Regions from separate parts of the Actinomadura formosensis genome, predicted to be linked through region 2. Evidence: riboswitches for the same ligand, from Rfam matches in the RefSeq annotation. Region 2 holds a riboswitch; the other holds the start of a gene.
What was found. Region 2 has a riboswitch for ZMP and ZTP ahead of glyA (serine hydroxymethyltransferase). Riboswitches for the same ligand answer to the same signal wherever they lie in the genome.
Positions count from the first base shown of each region.

Region 1: linked by a shared signal. The riboswitch ahead of ACQP1N_RS29700 (bifunctional methylenetetrahydrofolate dehydrogenase/methenyltetrahydrofolate cyclohydrolase) and the one ahead of glyA (serine hydroxymethyltransferase) in region 2 are both predicted to bind ZMP and ZTP.

Region 1 is NZ_CP192011.1:6,326,083-6,333,034, reverse strand. It holds gene ACQP1N_RS29725 (cell division protein PerM) at 1-1,645, shown strand, start outside; gene ACQP1N_RS29720 (DUF4190 domain-containing protein) at 1,642-2,109, opposite strand; gene purN (phosphoribosylglycinamide formyltransferase) at 2,219-2,890, shown strand; gene purH (bifunctional phosphoribosylaminoimidazolecarboxamide formyltransferase/IMP cyclohydrolase) at 2,871-4,436, shown strand; gene ACQP1N_RS29705 (hypothetical protein) at 4,584-4,760, shown strand; ZMP/ZTP riboswitch at 4,794-4,878, shown strand; gene ACQP1N_RS29700 (bifunctional methylenetetrahydrofolate dehydrogenase/methenyltetrahydrofolate cyclohydrolase) at 4,931-5,779, shown strand; gene ACQP1N_RS29695 (FHA domain-containing protein) at 5,944-6,672, opposite strand; gene ACQP1N_RS29690 (DUF3017 domain-containing protein) at 6,896-6,952, shown strand, end outside.
Region 2 is NZ_CP192011.1:4,005,986-4,012,937, reverse strand. It holds gene ACQP1N_RS19360 (phosphoglycerate kinase) at 1-750, shown strand, start outside; gene tpiA (triose-phosphate isomerase) at 754-1,548, shown strand; gene secG (preprotein translocase subunit SecG) at 1,684-1,926, shown strand; gene ACQP1N_RS19345 (RNA polymerase-binding protein RbpA) at 2,056-2,379, shown strand; ZMP/ZTP riboswitch at 2,442-2,528, shown strand; gene glyA (serine hydroxymethyltransferase) at 2,578-3,852, shown strand; gene ACQP1N_RS19335 (class I SAM-dependent methyltransferase) at 3,849-4,619, opposite strand; gene ACQP1N_RS19330 (carboxymuconolactone decarboxylase family protein) at 4,736-5,404, shown strand; gene ACQP1N_RS19325 (GNAT family N-acetyltransferase) at 5,397-5,984, shown strand; gene ACQP1N_RS19320 (NAD(P)/FAD-dependent oxidoreductase) at 6,035-6,952, shown strand, end outside.

The DNA.
Region 1 (6,952 bases), 2.3 Mb from region 2:
CACGATCACGCTGATCGGGTGGATCGCGGCGCCGAAGACCGCGCTCGGCCACGGCCTGGCCGGCGTGTTCCGGACGGCCGTGAACTTCTGGCTCGTGTCCCACCACGCGGGCTTCTCCTACGGGCAGGGACGCGTCGGGCTGCTGCCGCTCGGCGTCCTCGTCCTGCCCGGTGCGCTGCTGTACCGGGGCGGCGGGTGGATGATCCGGGTGGCGGGGCTGCGGCACCGTCCCCGCGTCGCGGTCGTGCACGTCGCGGTCGCGCAGGCCGCCCCGTACGCCGGGCTGGCCGCGCTGCTCGCGATCGCGGCGTCGGCGCGGGAGGTGCGGCCGTCGGTGTGGCAGGCGCTCGTCGCCTGCTTCCTCGTCGCCGTCATCGCGGGCGGCCTCGGTGCCGCGCGGGCCGTGGTCGCCGCGCAGGTGGCGGCCGAGGCGCGCGGACGGCGGGTCCGGTCCGGGCTCGGCGCGCTGCTGCGGCTGCTGCCCGAACGGCCGCGTTCGCTGGTGATCGGGGTCGCGGGGGCGCTCGGCGTGCTGCTCGCGTCGGGTGCGGTGCTCGTGGCCGCGGCCCTCGCGATGCACATGCCGGACGCCGACAACCTGTACCGGGTGCTCGCGCCCGGCGTCGTCGGCGGCGTCCTGCTGCTGCTGGTCGAGCTGGCGTTCCTGCCGAACGCGGTCATCTGGGGGATGGCGTACGCGGTCGGGGCGGGGTTCTCGGTCGGTGCCGGGACGAGCGTCTCCCCGACCGGGGTGGTCCTGGACGTCGTCCCGGCGTTCCCGCCGCTCGCCGCGCTGCCGCAGCCGGGGCCGGCGCCCGCGCTGTCGCTGCTCGCGCTGGCCGCGCCGTTCGTCGCGGGCGCGGTCGGCGGCGTCCTCACGATCAGGTCGCTGCCGAGCCCGGTGTCGGAGGGCGCGCCGCTGTGGGGGTTCGTGTCGGGCGCGCTGACCGGCGTGGTGGCGGCGCTGCTGAGCGCGCTGTCCGGCGGGCCGCTCGGCGGCGGGCGGATGGCGACCGTGGGGCCGTCCGCCTGGCAGGTGGGGCTGCTCGCGGCCCTGGAGGTGGGGATCGCGGCGGCGATCGCGGCGTGGGTGGCGAACTGGATGGTGCTGCGGCGTCCGGCCCGCGCGAAGGCCCCGAGGAAGCCGAAGGAGCCGAGGGGGCCGAAGAAGCCGGGGAAGGCGCAGGAACCGGGGATGCCGGAGCGGCGCGCCGGGAGGCCCGCCCGTCCGGAGCCCGCGACCGTGCCGCTGGGGGCGCCCGTCCCCGGCGACTACGACCTGCGGGAGCTGCGCGAGCGGAGGGAGCCGGCGCCGAAGGCGCCGCATGCGCCCGATCCGGTGGAGTTCGAGGAGGCCGACCCCGTCCTCGCCCCCCGGCGGCCCCGCCGCCGGGGGGAGGCGCCGCCCGATCCGGACGGGGAGCGGACCGATCCGGAACCGGCCCCGCCGCCCCCGGGTGCCGGCACGGTCGTCCTCGAAGGCCACATCGCGGACGAGATCGTGGCCGAGCCGCGCCCCGGGCCCGGGGAGCCGCCGGGGGCCGTCCCGCCGCCGCGCACGGACCCGGGACGCACCGAGAACCGGGGCGGCGCGATCTACGTCCTGCGGGAAGAGCCCGAGCGGGACGGGCGGAGCGGGAGCTAGAGCAGGATCCCGTACTTGTCCATGGTGCCCGCGGGCAGGTCGAGCTTCTTCTCGATCTTCGGGTAGTACTCGTCGCGGCACGACTGCTTGTCGAGGTGCGTGTTGGCCGTGCTGACGCACTTCTGGTAGCCGCTCCACTCGGTCCACAGGACCGCCGTCGTCGTCACCGCCGCCAGCGAGAGCCCGAGGCCGACGGCGCCCAGCACCATGCCCTGGACGGCACCGGGGGCGACGTCCCTGGCCTGGCGCGCCTCCCGGCGGGCCTTGACCCCGGCGACGAGCGCGGCGACGCCCAGCACCAGGCTGAGCGGGTAGAAGAAGAACACGGTCAGCAGGGCGGTGCCGCCGAGCCACAGGGCCCGCAGGCCGGTCTGCCGCGTCCGCGGTCCCGCGGGCGGCTGCCCCGCCGGCCGCCCGTCCGGGCGGTCTTCGGGCCGGACCTCGCGGCCCTGCTGCTCGCTCACGTTCGTCTCCTCCTGACCGGGGGTGGTGTGCTCTGCGGTGAAGCGGCGTCGAGGCGGCCGATAGGCTTCGTAACGGCCGCACAACCCCGTCAACGTCCAGCAGGGAGTCATGGTGTCCGCCCGGCTCGTCGTCCTCGTCTCCGGTGCGGGGACCAACCTACAAGCGCTGCTCGACGCGTGCGCGGATCCAGCCTACGGGGCGAAAGTCGTGGCCGTGGGGGCCGATCGCCCGGATATCGGGGGAACCGAGCGCGCAGAACGTGTGGGTTTGCCCACTTTCACGGTTTGTATCCCAGATTATCCGTCTCGGGACGACTGGGACGCGGCCCTGACCGAGGCCGTCGCGAAGCACGAGCCCGACCTCGTCGTCTCCGCCGGCTTCATGAAGATCCTCGGCCCGCGTTTCCTCGCGCGGTTCGGCGGCCGGACGGTCAACACCCATCCGGCGCTGCTCCCCTCGTTCCCGGGCGCGCACGCCGTTCGGGACGCCCTGGCGTACGGCGTGAAGGTCACGGGCTGTACGGTTCACTTCGTCGACGAAGGCGTGGACACCGGACCCGTCATCGCCCAGGAGACCGTCCCCGTGGGCGGGGACGACGACGAAGACTCCCTGCACGAGCGCATCAAGCGGGTGGAACGCCGGCTCCTCGTCGGCGTCGTCGGACGGCTCGCCCGCGACGGCTGGACCACGCGCGGCAGGCGGGTCTCGTTGAAGAGCAGGACCTGTGGTGATTCGTCCGATCAAGAGGGGAGCTCGGCCGGTGAGTCGGGTGGCGATTAAGCGCGCGCTGATCAGCGTGTACGACAAGACCGGGCTGGAGGAGCTGGCCCGGGGCCTGCACGAGGCGGGAGTGGAGATCGTCTCGACCGGGTCCACGGCGGGCCGGATCTCCGCCGCCGGCGTCCCGGTGATGAAGGTGGAGAAGCTCACCGGGTTCCCCGAGTGCCTGGACGGACGGGTCAAGACCCTGCACCCGAAGGTGCACGCGGGCCTGCTCGCCGACCGCCGCAAACAGGACCACCTCCAGCAGCTCGAAGACCTGCACGTCGAACCGTTCGACCTGGTGGTCGCGAACCTGTACCCGTTCGCCGACACCGTGAACTCGGGCGCCAAGCCCGACGAGTGCGTCGAGCAGATCGACATCGGCGGGCCGACCATGGTGCGCGCCGCCGCGAAGAACCACGCGAGCGTCTCCGTCGTCGTCGACCCGTCCGCCTACGGGACGGTCCTCGACGCGGTGCGGGCCGGCGGTTTCACCCTGGACGAGCGCCGCCGCCTCGCCGCGCTGGCGTTCGCGCACACCGCGTCCTACGACGTGGCCGTGGCCTCCTGGTTCGCGAGCACCTACGCCCCCGACGAGACCGCCGCCGAGACGCGGTGGCCCGACTTCCTCGGCGTCACCTGGGAGCGTTCGGCCACGCTCCGCTACGGCGAGAACCCGCACCAGCGCGCGGCCCTGTACCGCGCGGCCGGCGAGACCGGCCTGGCCGGCGCGGAGCAGCTGTACGGCAAGGAGATGTCCTACAACAACTACGTGGACACCGACGCCGCCCGCCGCGCCGCCCACGACTTCACCGAGCCCTGCGTCGCGATCATCAAGCACGCCAACCCGTGCGGCATCGCGGTCGGCGCGGACATCGCCGAGGCGCACCGCAAGGCGCACGCCTGCGACCCCGTGTCCGCCTACGGCGGCGTGATCGCGGCGAACCGCCCGGTCACCGCGGACATGGCCCGGCAGGTCACCGAGAGCTTCGCCGAGGTGGTCGTCGCCCCGTCCTTCGAGGACGAGGCCGTCACCGTGCTGAAGAACCGGTTCAAGAACGTCCGGCTGCTGGTCTGCCCGGACGCCCCGGCGGGCGCGACCGAGTACCGGCGCATCGACGGCGGCGTCCTGCTGCAGGACGTCGACCGGGTGGACGCGTCCGGCGACGACCCGTCCACCTGGGAGCTGAAGACCGGCCCGGCCGCGGACGAGGCGACGCTCCGCGACCTGGCGTTCGCGTGGCGGGCGATCCGCTCGGTCAAGTCGAACGCGATCCTGCTGGCCGCGGGCGGCGCGACCGTCGGCGTCGGCATGGGCCAGGTCAACCGGGTCGACTCCGCCAAGCTCGCGGTCGCGCGGGCCGGCGCGGAGCGGGCCGCGTCCGCCGTGGGCGCGTCCGACGCGTTCTTCCCGTTCCCGGACGGCCTGGAGGTGCTCGCCGAGGCGGGCGTCCGGGCGATCGTCCAGCCGGGCGGTTCCGTCAACGACGACAAGGTGATCGAGGCGGCGGAGAAGGCCGGGGTCAGCCTGTACTTCACCGGCGTCCGGCACTTCTTCCACTGACCGGCGCGGGGCCCGGTGTGGCGCAGAACACCGCCGCACCGGGTTTGCGGCCGGATTTCCCGCGCTGTCCGGTCGGGTACCCTCTGCCCGACCGCGCCCATCGTGACCCCCTGACCCCGGCGCGGGCATTCCGCTGATGGAGGCGCGATGGACGTGCTGATTGCCCTCATGCTGAGGTCGGTGTACCAGGCCGACGCGCTGCTGATGGAGTCCCGGCAGCTGATCGGGCTGATCGCCGCCTTCCTGGCCGCGGTCCTCGCCGCGCGGCTCGGCTGGCACGGCACCGACCGCGTGATCGCCTGGCGGCAGCGCTCGGAGGACTAGCGCTCGAAGGGCCGGCGCACCCCGCCGCTACCATGGGGTTCACGTGACTGGCGCGGCAAGGTGGGGCACCACCGGGGAGCGAACGACAGTCCGGACACCGCGCGCCTGGGTGGACGGGACCTTGAGCCGGGCTCGGTCCTGCGGGCCCTTGGCGACACGCGGAGGTACGCATGACGGCACAGATCCTTGACGGCAAGGCCACGGCCGCCGAGATCCGCTCGAACCTCAAGGGCCGCGTCGAGGCGCTTCGTGACCGCGGCGTCACCGTGGGGCTCGGCACGGTGCTGGTGGGCGACGACCCGGGCAGCCACGCCTACGTCGGCATGAAGCACCGGGACTGCGCCGAGGTCGGCATCCAGAGCATCCGCCGCGACCTGCCCGCCACCGCCACCCAGGACGACGTGGAGCGGGCCGTCGCCGAACTGAACGCCGACCCCGCCTGCACCGGCTACATCGTCCAGCTTCCGCTGCCGAAGGGCCTGGACGAGCAGCGCGTGCTGGAACGCATCGACCCCGACAAGGACGCCGACGGGCTGCACCCGACGAACCTCGGCCGGCTCGTCCTGATGCAGCCTGGGCCGCTGCCGTGCACCCCGAAGGGGATCGTCGAACTGCTGCGGCACTTCGGCGTCCCGCTCAAGGGCGCCGAGGTCACCGTCGTCGGCCGCGGCATCACGGTCGGGCGTTCGCTCGGCCTGCTGCTGACCCGCCGCACCGAGAACGCGACCGTCACCCTCTGCCACACCGCCACCCGTGACCTGGCCGCGCACACCCGCCGGGCCGACATCGTCGTGGCCGCCGCCGGCGTTCCCGGGCTCATCACCGCCGACATGGTCAAGCCGGGCGCCGCCGTCCTCGACGTGGGCGTGTCCCGGGTGGACGGCAAGCTCACGGGCGACGTCGCCGCCGACGTCCGCGAGGTCGCCGGATGGGTCGCGCCCAACCCCGGCGGTGTCGGCCCGATGACCCGCGCCATGCTGCTCGCCAACGTCGTCGAGGCCGCCGAGCAGAGCGCCTGACGGGGGCGCCCGAGACGTGGTCGGGGCCGCCACCCAGCACCCGGGTGGCGGCCCCGTACCCGTTGCTCCGGCCGGTGCCGCGCCGTCACTTACGCGGCCCGTCCTGGAGGGTTCAGCGATCGCCCTCGTGCTCGCGCTGCCGTGAGGGCGACCGCAGGTTCACCTCAGCTGGCCCTCCGTCCCGCGGTGCTCGGTGCCGGACGTCCCGGCCCGTGTCCGTGACCCGGCGAGCCCGGCCGGCGCGTCTCCGTCGTGCCCCGCACGCCGGAGACCCGGCCGTCCATCGGCGGACGGCCCTGGTGGGGGACGTGCACCGGCGGCAGCGGGCGGACGAGGCCCATCGCGATGACCTCGTTGGCGAGCCGGGTGCGCCGGTTGGCGCCCTCGGGAATCCGGAACTTCTGGTAGAGACGCAGTAGATGCTGCTTGACCGCGGCCTCCGTCACCACCAGTTCGCCGGCGATGTCGCGCGCCGTGGCGGGGGCCACGAACGCCTCGTCGGACAGGGCGGGACGGCACAGCGAGGTCAGCACGTCGACCTCGCGGCGGGTGAGCTCGGGCGCGACGGCGCGCCGCAGTTCGACGTCCGGGTCGACCTCCTCACGGGGGATGCCCCCCAACCGGCAGCGCGCCGTGCCGAAGCTCACGACGTCACCGTCCTCCAGGACACGGCGGGCGATCGGCCGGCCGTTGACGCGCGTCCCGTTGCGGGACAGTCCCATGTCCACCACGTAGACGTACGGACCGCGTCGGACGATCTCTGCGTGCAATCGGGACACACTCGGGTCGTCGAGGCGGATATCGACTCCTCTCCCTCTCCCGACCGTTGTAACGTCGGGGCGCAGCGGCATCACCAGCCCGCTGTCCTCGATCCGCATGAACGGCCCCTCCACGGCAGTCCTCCCAGCTAGTTAGCGACCCCTGTCTGCCGGGTTACCCGGGCGTGGTGCCGTCACACCCTCCTACTGGCGAGTAGCACCGATGGCGTAAGGGATTCCGGCCACTTCGGCATCACCCGGACACCGTCCGTAGCGCGGTCATTCCAGGCGCGGGACGACAAGGCGGACCGTCGCGGCGATGTCGTCCCCCCGTCCGAGGGGCGATACCGTGAGGGCCATGAGCACTCAGGTGCACCGGCGCAGGCGGAAGGCGCCGCGCCGCGGGGACGCCGCG
Region 2 (6,952 bases):
GGCTTCGGCGCCGTGCACCGCAGGCACGCGTCCGTCTACGACGTGCCGCAGCGGCTCCCGCACGCCGCCGGGGGGCTGATCGCCGCCGAGGTCGAGGTGCTGAAGAAGCTCACCGAGGACGTCGAACGCCCCTACGCGGTCGTGCTCGGCGGGTCCAAGGTGTCCGACAAGCTCGGCGTGATCGACAACCTGCTCGGCAAGGCCGACCGCATCCTGATCGGCGGCGGCATGGTGTTCACCTTCCTCAAGGCCCAGGGGCACGAGGTCGGCAAGAGCCTCCTGGAAGAGGATCAGCTCGACACCGTCCGCGCGTACCTGCGGCGGGCCGAGGAGACGGGCGTGGAGTTCGTCCTGCCCGTCGACATCGTCGCGGCCGCGGCGTTCGCGGCCGACGCCGACCATGCCGTGGTCGCCGCCGACGCGATCCCGGCCGACCGGCTCGGCCTCGACATCGGCCCCGAGTCCGGCAAGCTGTTCGCCTCCCGCCTCGCCGGCGCCCGGACGGTGTTCTGGAACGGCCCGATGGGCGTGTTCGAGATGGAGCCGTACTCGCACGGCACCCGTGCCGTCGCGCAGGGGCTCATCGACTCCGGCGCGTTCACCGTCGTCGGCGGCGGCGACTCCGCCGCGGCCGTCCGGCGGCTCGGCTTCGACGAGGCCGCCTTCTCCCACATCTCGACCGGCGGCGGCGCCAGCCTCGAATACCTCGAAGGCAAGACGCTGCCCGGCCTGCAGGCTCTGGAGGACTGACCAATGGCCCCCGCGACCCCTTCCCGTAAGCCGCTGATGGCCGGCAACTGGAAGATGAACAACAACCACCTTGAGGCGATCGCGCTCATCCAGAAGATGGCGTTCGCGCTCAAGGACGCCGACTACGAGGCCGTGGACGTCGCCGTGATGCCGCCGTTCACCGCGCTCCGCTCGGCGCAGACCCTCATCGAGGCCGACAAGTACCCGATCCAGTACGGCGCGCAGGACGTCTCCCCGCACGCCTCCGGCGCCTACACCGGCGAGATCTCCGCCGCGATGCTGGCCAAGCTCGGCTGCACCTACGCCATCGTCGGGCACTCCGAGCGGCGCCAGTACCACGCCGAGGACGACGCCACCGTCAACGCCAAGGCCAGGGCCGCGCTCGGCGCCGACCTCACCCCGATCCTGTGCGTGGGCGAGGGGCTGGAGGTCCGCAAGGCCGGCGAGCACGTCCCGCACGTCCTCGCGCAGATCGACGGCGGGCTGGAGAAGATCCCCGCCGACCAGGCGCGGCGCATCGTGATCGCCTACGAGCCCGTCTGGGCCATCGGCACCGGCGAGGTCGCCACCCCGCAGGACGCGCAGGAGGTCTGCGCCGCCATCCGCACGCGGCTCGCCGAACTGTACGACGGCGGGCTGGCCGACGAGGTGCGTATCCTGTACGGCGGCTCGGTCAAGGGCGGCAACATCGCCAAGCTCATGGCGCAGGACGACGTGGACGGCGCGTTGGTCGGTGGTGCCAGCCTGGACCCGGGAGAGTTCGTCAAAATCTGCCGGTACCGGGATCTCCCGGCCTGAGCAACCTGATCAATTCTGTGTGAACTGGGGGTTCTTGCCGAACCAGCGGGTCATTCGTCGTACCCTTCGTAGCTGACGGGTAAACCGCCCGGCCGGACCCTCCGTCCCGACCTACAGACAAGGCGCTGAAGAATCGTGATCATCGCAACGTCCATCGTGCTCATCATCACGAGCCTGCTGATGGTGGTCCTCGTCCTGATGCACAAGGGCAAGGGCGGCGGCCTCTCGGACATGTTCGGCGGCGGTGTCTCGTCGTCCCTCGGCGGCTCGTCCGTGGTCGAGCGCAACCTCGACCGGCTGACGATCGGCGTAGGGATTCTCTGGTTCGCCTCGATCGTCGTGCTCGGACTGCTGTTCAAGCACAAGGGCGTCGGCTGAGCCACCGTCTGAACACATGCGAGCGCCGCGCCGTCCTCGAAGGTCACGGGCGGCGGCGGAACACCGAGCGAGGAGTTATCCGTGGGTAGTGGCAACGCGATCCGGGGCAGCCGTGTCGGGGCCGGTCCGATGGGAGAGGCGGAGCGCGGCGACGCCGCCCCCCGTGTCTGGGTGACCTTCTACTGCGCCAACCGGCACGAGACCCGGCCCAGCTTCGCGACGGACGTCGCGGTTCCCGAGACGTGGGACTGCCCGCGCTGCGGGTTCCCCGCCGGTCAGGACGCGGAGAACCCGCCGGCGCCGCCGAAGACCGAGCCGTACAAGACGCACCTGGCGTACGTGAAGGAGCGGCGCAGCGACGAGGACGGCGAGGCCATTCTCGAAGAGGCCCTCGCCAAGCTCCGCCAGAAGCGCGCCGCCGTCAGGCAGGCCATGGAAGCCGCGGCCCGCTGACCGGACCGCCACGGCCCGGCTCCCTCGGGGGGCCGGGCCGCGCCGTCTTCGTTTCGCTATGATGGCGCGCACGTGACTGGCGCAGTCAAGGTGGAGACGACCACCGGGGAGCGAATCTAGTCCGCACGCCGCGCGCCTGGGTGTACGGGCCCCAGGCCGGGGCGCCCGAAAGTCCCGGCGCGAGCAGCGCGGAGGCTCATGATGCACGAACCGCCCGTTCCCCATCTGCGGAGCCAGGACCCCGAGATCGCCGGGCTGGTGGAGGCCGAGGGCCGCCGCCAGTACGAGAAGATCCGGCTGATCGCCTCGGAGAACTACGTGTCGCCGGCCGTCCTGGAGGCCACCGGGTCGGTCCTGACGAACAAGTACTCCGAGGGCTACGCGGGCAGGCGGTACTACGAGGGCCAGCAGAACGTCGACCCGATCGAGCTGCTGGCCATCCGGCGGGCGAAGGAGGTGTTCGGTGTCGAGCACGCCAACGTCCAGCCGTACTCGGGCTCGCCCGCGAACCTCGCCGTCTACATGGCGTTCCTGGAGCCCGGCGACCCCGTGATGGGCCTGTCGCTGCCGATGGGCGGGCACCTCACGCACGGCTGGTCGGTGTCGGCCACCGGCAAGTGGTTCCGTCCCGTCCGCTACGACGTGCGCGCCGACACCGGGCGCGTCGATATGGACCAGGTGCGCGACCTGGCGCTCAGGGAGCGGCCGAAGCTGATCTGGTGCGGCGGCACCGCGATCCCGCGGACGATCGACTTCCCCGCGTTCGCGGAGATCGCCCGCGAGGTCGGCGCGGTGCTCGCCGCCGACATCGCGCACATCGCCGGCCTGATCGCGGGGGGCGCGCATCCGTCCCCGGTCGGCCACGCGGATGTGATCTCCACGACCACGCACAAGACGCTGCGCGGCCCGCGCGGCGCGATGATCATGTCGACGGCGGAGCATGCGCAGGCGATCGACAAGGCCGTCTTCCCCGGCCTGCAGGGCGGTCCGCACGACCACACGACCGCCGCGATCGCCGTCGCGCTGCGGGAGGCCGCCCAGCCGGACTTCTCCCGGTACGCCCGGCAGGTCGTCGCGAACGCGCAGGTCCTGGCCGCCGCGCTGATCGACCGCGGCTACGACCTGATCTCCGGCGGCACCGACAACCATCTCCTGCTCATCGATCTGACGAACAAGGGCGTCGCGGGCAAGCCCGCCGCGCAGGCCCTCGACCGCGCGGGGATCGAGCTGAACTACAACGCCGTCCCGTTCGATCCGCGCAAGCCGTTCGACCCGTCCGGGCTGCGGATCGGTACCGCCGCGATCACCACCCGCGGGCTCGGCGAGGAGCAGATGCCGCAGCTCGCGGAGTGGATCGACGAGGTCGTGCAGGCCGTCGCCAAGCGGGACGAGACGGTCGCCGCGCGGGTCGCCGGGCAGGTCCGGGAACTGCTCGCCGCCTACCCGATGCCCGGCTGGACGCCCACGCCCTAGGCGCGGCGCAGAATCGTGATCATGCGCCAGGCTTCGGGGGCGGTGAGGGCCACGGCGTCCTCACCGCCCCCGAAGTCGCCGTACCTCGCGGCCACGCCGAGACCGCCGGCGAGACGGATCGCGGCGTCCAGTTCGGTCGCGGTCCAGAAGCGGTAGGGGACGACGTCGCGGAGCACCCGCGTCCCGCCGCCGTCCGTGATCGTCATCGTGACATGGTCGTCGGCGATCTGCGTCACCGGGTCCAGCCGGTCGGACGGCTCGCCCCAGCGGACGCTCGCCCGGACGCCGCCGCGTTCGACCGTCCAGCCGGTGCTGACGCTCGGATCGTCGCCCAGCCGGTCCCGGGGATGCGACATCTCCACCACGTAGAGGCCGCCGGGGGACAGGTGCGCGGCGACGCGGCGCAGGTGCGCGACGAACGCGTCCAGCGTCATCAGATGGGATGTGGAGTCGAGCATCGTCACCACGAGGTCGAACCGGCGGCCCAGGTCGAACCGGGTCATGTCGTCCTGCACGACCTCGATCCGGGCACCGGCGCGGGCGGCGTAGGCGCACATCGCCGGGTTCAGGTCGAGCGCCGTCGCGGCCAGGCCGCGGCGCGCGAACTCGCGGGCGTGCTCGGCGGGCCCGGCGGCCAGCTCCAGCACCGACGCGGGCCTCGCGCCCAGCTCGGCGCACCAGCCCAGCAGGACGTCCACCTCCGCCGCCACATCCCGGAACGAGCACGCCAGCTCGTACGCCCACGGATCGTCATAGATGCCGCTCACCCGGCCATCCTGCCAGTGTGCGCGTGTTACGCGGACGCCATGTCATCCTGCGCCGGGGGTTTCACATTCCGGACCGGGGGTTGAGCCGCCCGCGCCGACCGCCTAGCGTGCGGTAAGTGATCGACCCCGTGAGCGGTGAGCATGTCAACAATCGACCGTGGCGCGGCTCGTCCCCGGCCAGGCTGCCGCTGCTGCTCCCCGGTTCGCTCAGCGACGAGCAGCGAACGGTCTATGAGGCGGTGACGGGCGGCCCCCGCGCCGATGACCCCAACCCGCCCTTCGACCTGGCCGACGACATCGGACGGCTCCACGGCCCCTTCAACGCCATGCTCTACAGCCCGTCCGTCGGCCTGCCCCTGCAGGACCTCGGCGCCGCGCTGCGGTTCCGGACGGCGTTCACCAGGCGCGAGCGGGAGATCGCCACGCTGGTCGTCGCCGCGCACGTCCGGTCCGACTACGAGTGGTACGCGCACGAGCGGATCGGCCGCCGCCACGGCCTCACCGACGAGGAGATCGACGCGGTGCGGGAGGGCCGCGCGCCCCTGCTCGGCGACGTCCGCGAACGCGTCGTGTACGAGGCGGCCCGGCAGCTCGCCGCCGAGGACGACCTCGCCGACGCCGTGTTCACCGAGGCGGTCGCGACACTCGGCCGCGCCGCCGTCGTCGAGCTGGTCACGCTCGTCGGCTACTACAAGGCGCTCGCGCTGCAGCTCCGCGTGTTCCGGGTCGGTCTCCCGGACGGCGAGGACGCGCCCGAGTGGCCCGTGGAGGCCGCGCATGACTGAGCTGCTGCGCACGGTGCGGCTCGCGCTGCGGCCGGTGTCGATGCGCGACCACCGCGCGCTGCTGACGCACTGGACGGGCCCGCTCGTCCGGCGCCACCTGTTCGACGACCAGGTGGTCACGGCCGTCCAGGTCAGCGAGATCATCGAGGCCAGCGAGCGGGACTTCGCGACCGAGGGCTACGGGCTGTGGGCCCTGCGCACCGCGCGGCGGTCCGCCGGGATCGACGCGGCCGCCCCGGGCGACCCGCTGATCGGCGTCGCCGGGCTCAGCCACCACGAGGGGCCGCTCGGCCACGGCGTGGACGTCGAGATCCTCTACAGCCTGGAGCCGGAGCACTGGGGCCAGGGCCTGGCCGCCGAGGCGTCCCGCGCGGTGCTCGACTACGCGTTCGGGGTGGTCGGCGTGCACCGGATCACCGCCGAGATCGACATGGCGAACACGGCCTCGGCGGAGATCGCCCAGCAGCTCGGCATGCGGCGGTGGCGGGACGGGCCGGCCGGACCCGACGGTGCCGCCTACTATGCCGCCGACCGCTCCCGTTGGATCGGATCCCGTCGAATCCTCGACGTTTTCCCATGAAATCCGTTGCCTCCTGTTGATTTTGCTGCGGAATACAGCAGGATGGGCGCATGAGCTCCTCGTCTGGCCGGGCGCCCCTCGCCCCCGGCTTCGCCAACGGCGGCGTGTCCTTCTGGTACCGGGCGGCCGGACGACCCGCGCCCGGCCCGCGGCTCCCCGGCCCGCGCACGGCCGACGTCTGCGTCGTCGGCGCCGGATACACCGGCCTCTGGACCGCCTACTACCTCAAGCGCGCCCGCCCCGACCTGCGGATCGTCGTGCTGGAACGCGAGTTCGCGGGGTTCGGCGCGTCCGGCCGCAACGGCGGCTGGGTGCTGGGGGAGATCGCCGGGTCCCGGGAGCGCTACGCCGCCCGGCACGGCCGTCCGGCCGCGATCGCGTTGCAGCGCGCCATGTTCGGGGCGGTGGACGAGATCGTCCGGGTCGCCGTCGCGGAGGGCATCGACGCCGACCTGGTGAAGGGCGGCGTGCTGCACGTCGCCCGCAACGCCGCCCAGCGCGCCCGGCTCGCCGCCATGGTCGACGAGGCCCGCAGTTGGGGCTGGACGGACGACGATCTCATCCCGCTGCCCGCCGCCGAACGCGACGACCGGCTCCGGGTCGAGGGCGCGACCGGGGCGGCGTGGAGCCCGCACTGCGCCCGCGTCCAGCCCGCCGCGCTCGCCCGCGGCCTCGCATCGGTGGTCAGGGGGCTCGGCGTGGAGATCTACGAGGGGACGCCGGTGATCCGCGTCAGCCCGCGGCGCGGCGGCGCGGCCTCGGCCGTCACGCCGTACGGAACCGTCACCGCCGAGTACGTGCTGCGCGCCACCGAGGGCTTCACCGCCGGCCTGCCGGGGCATCGCCGCGACTGGCTCCCGATGAACAGCTCCATGATCGTCACGACGCCGCTGCCCGCCGTGGCCTGGAAGGAGATCGGCTGGGAGCGCCGCGAACTGCTCGGCGACATGGCCCACTACTACATGTAC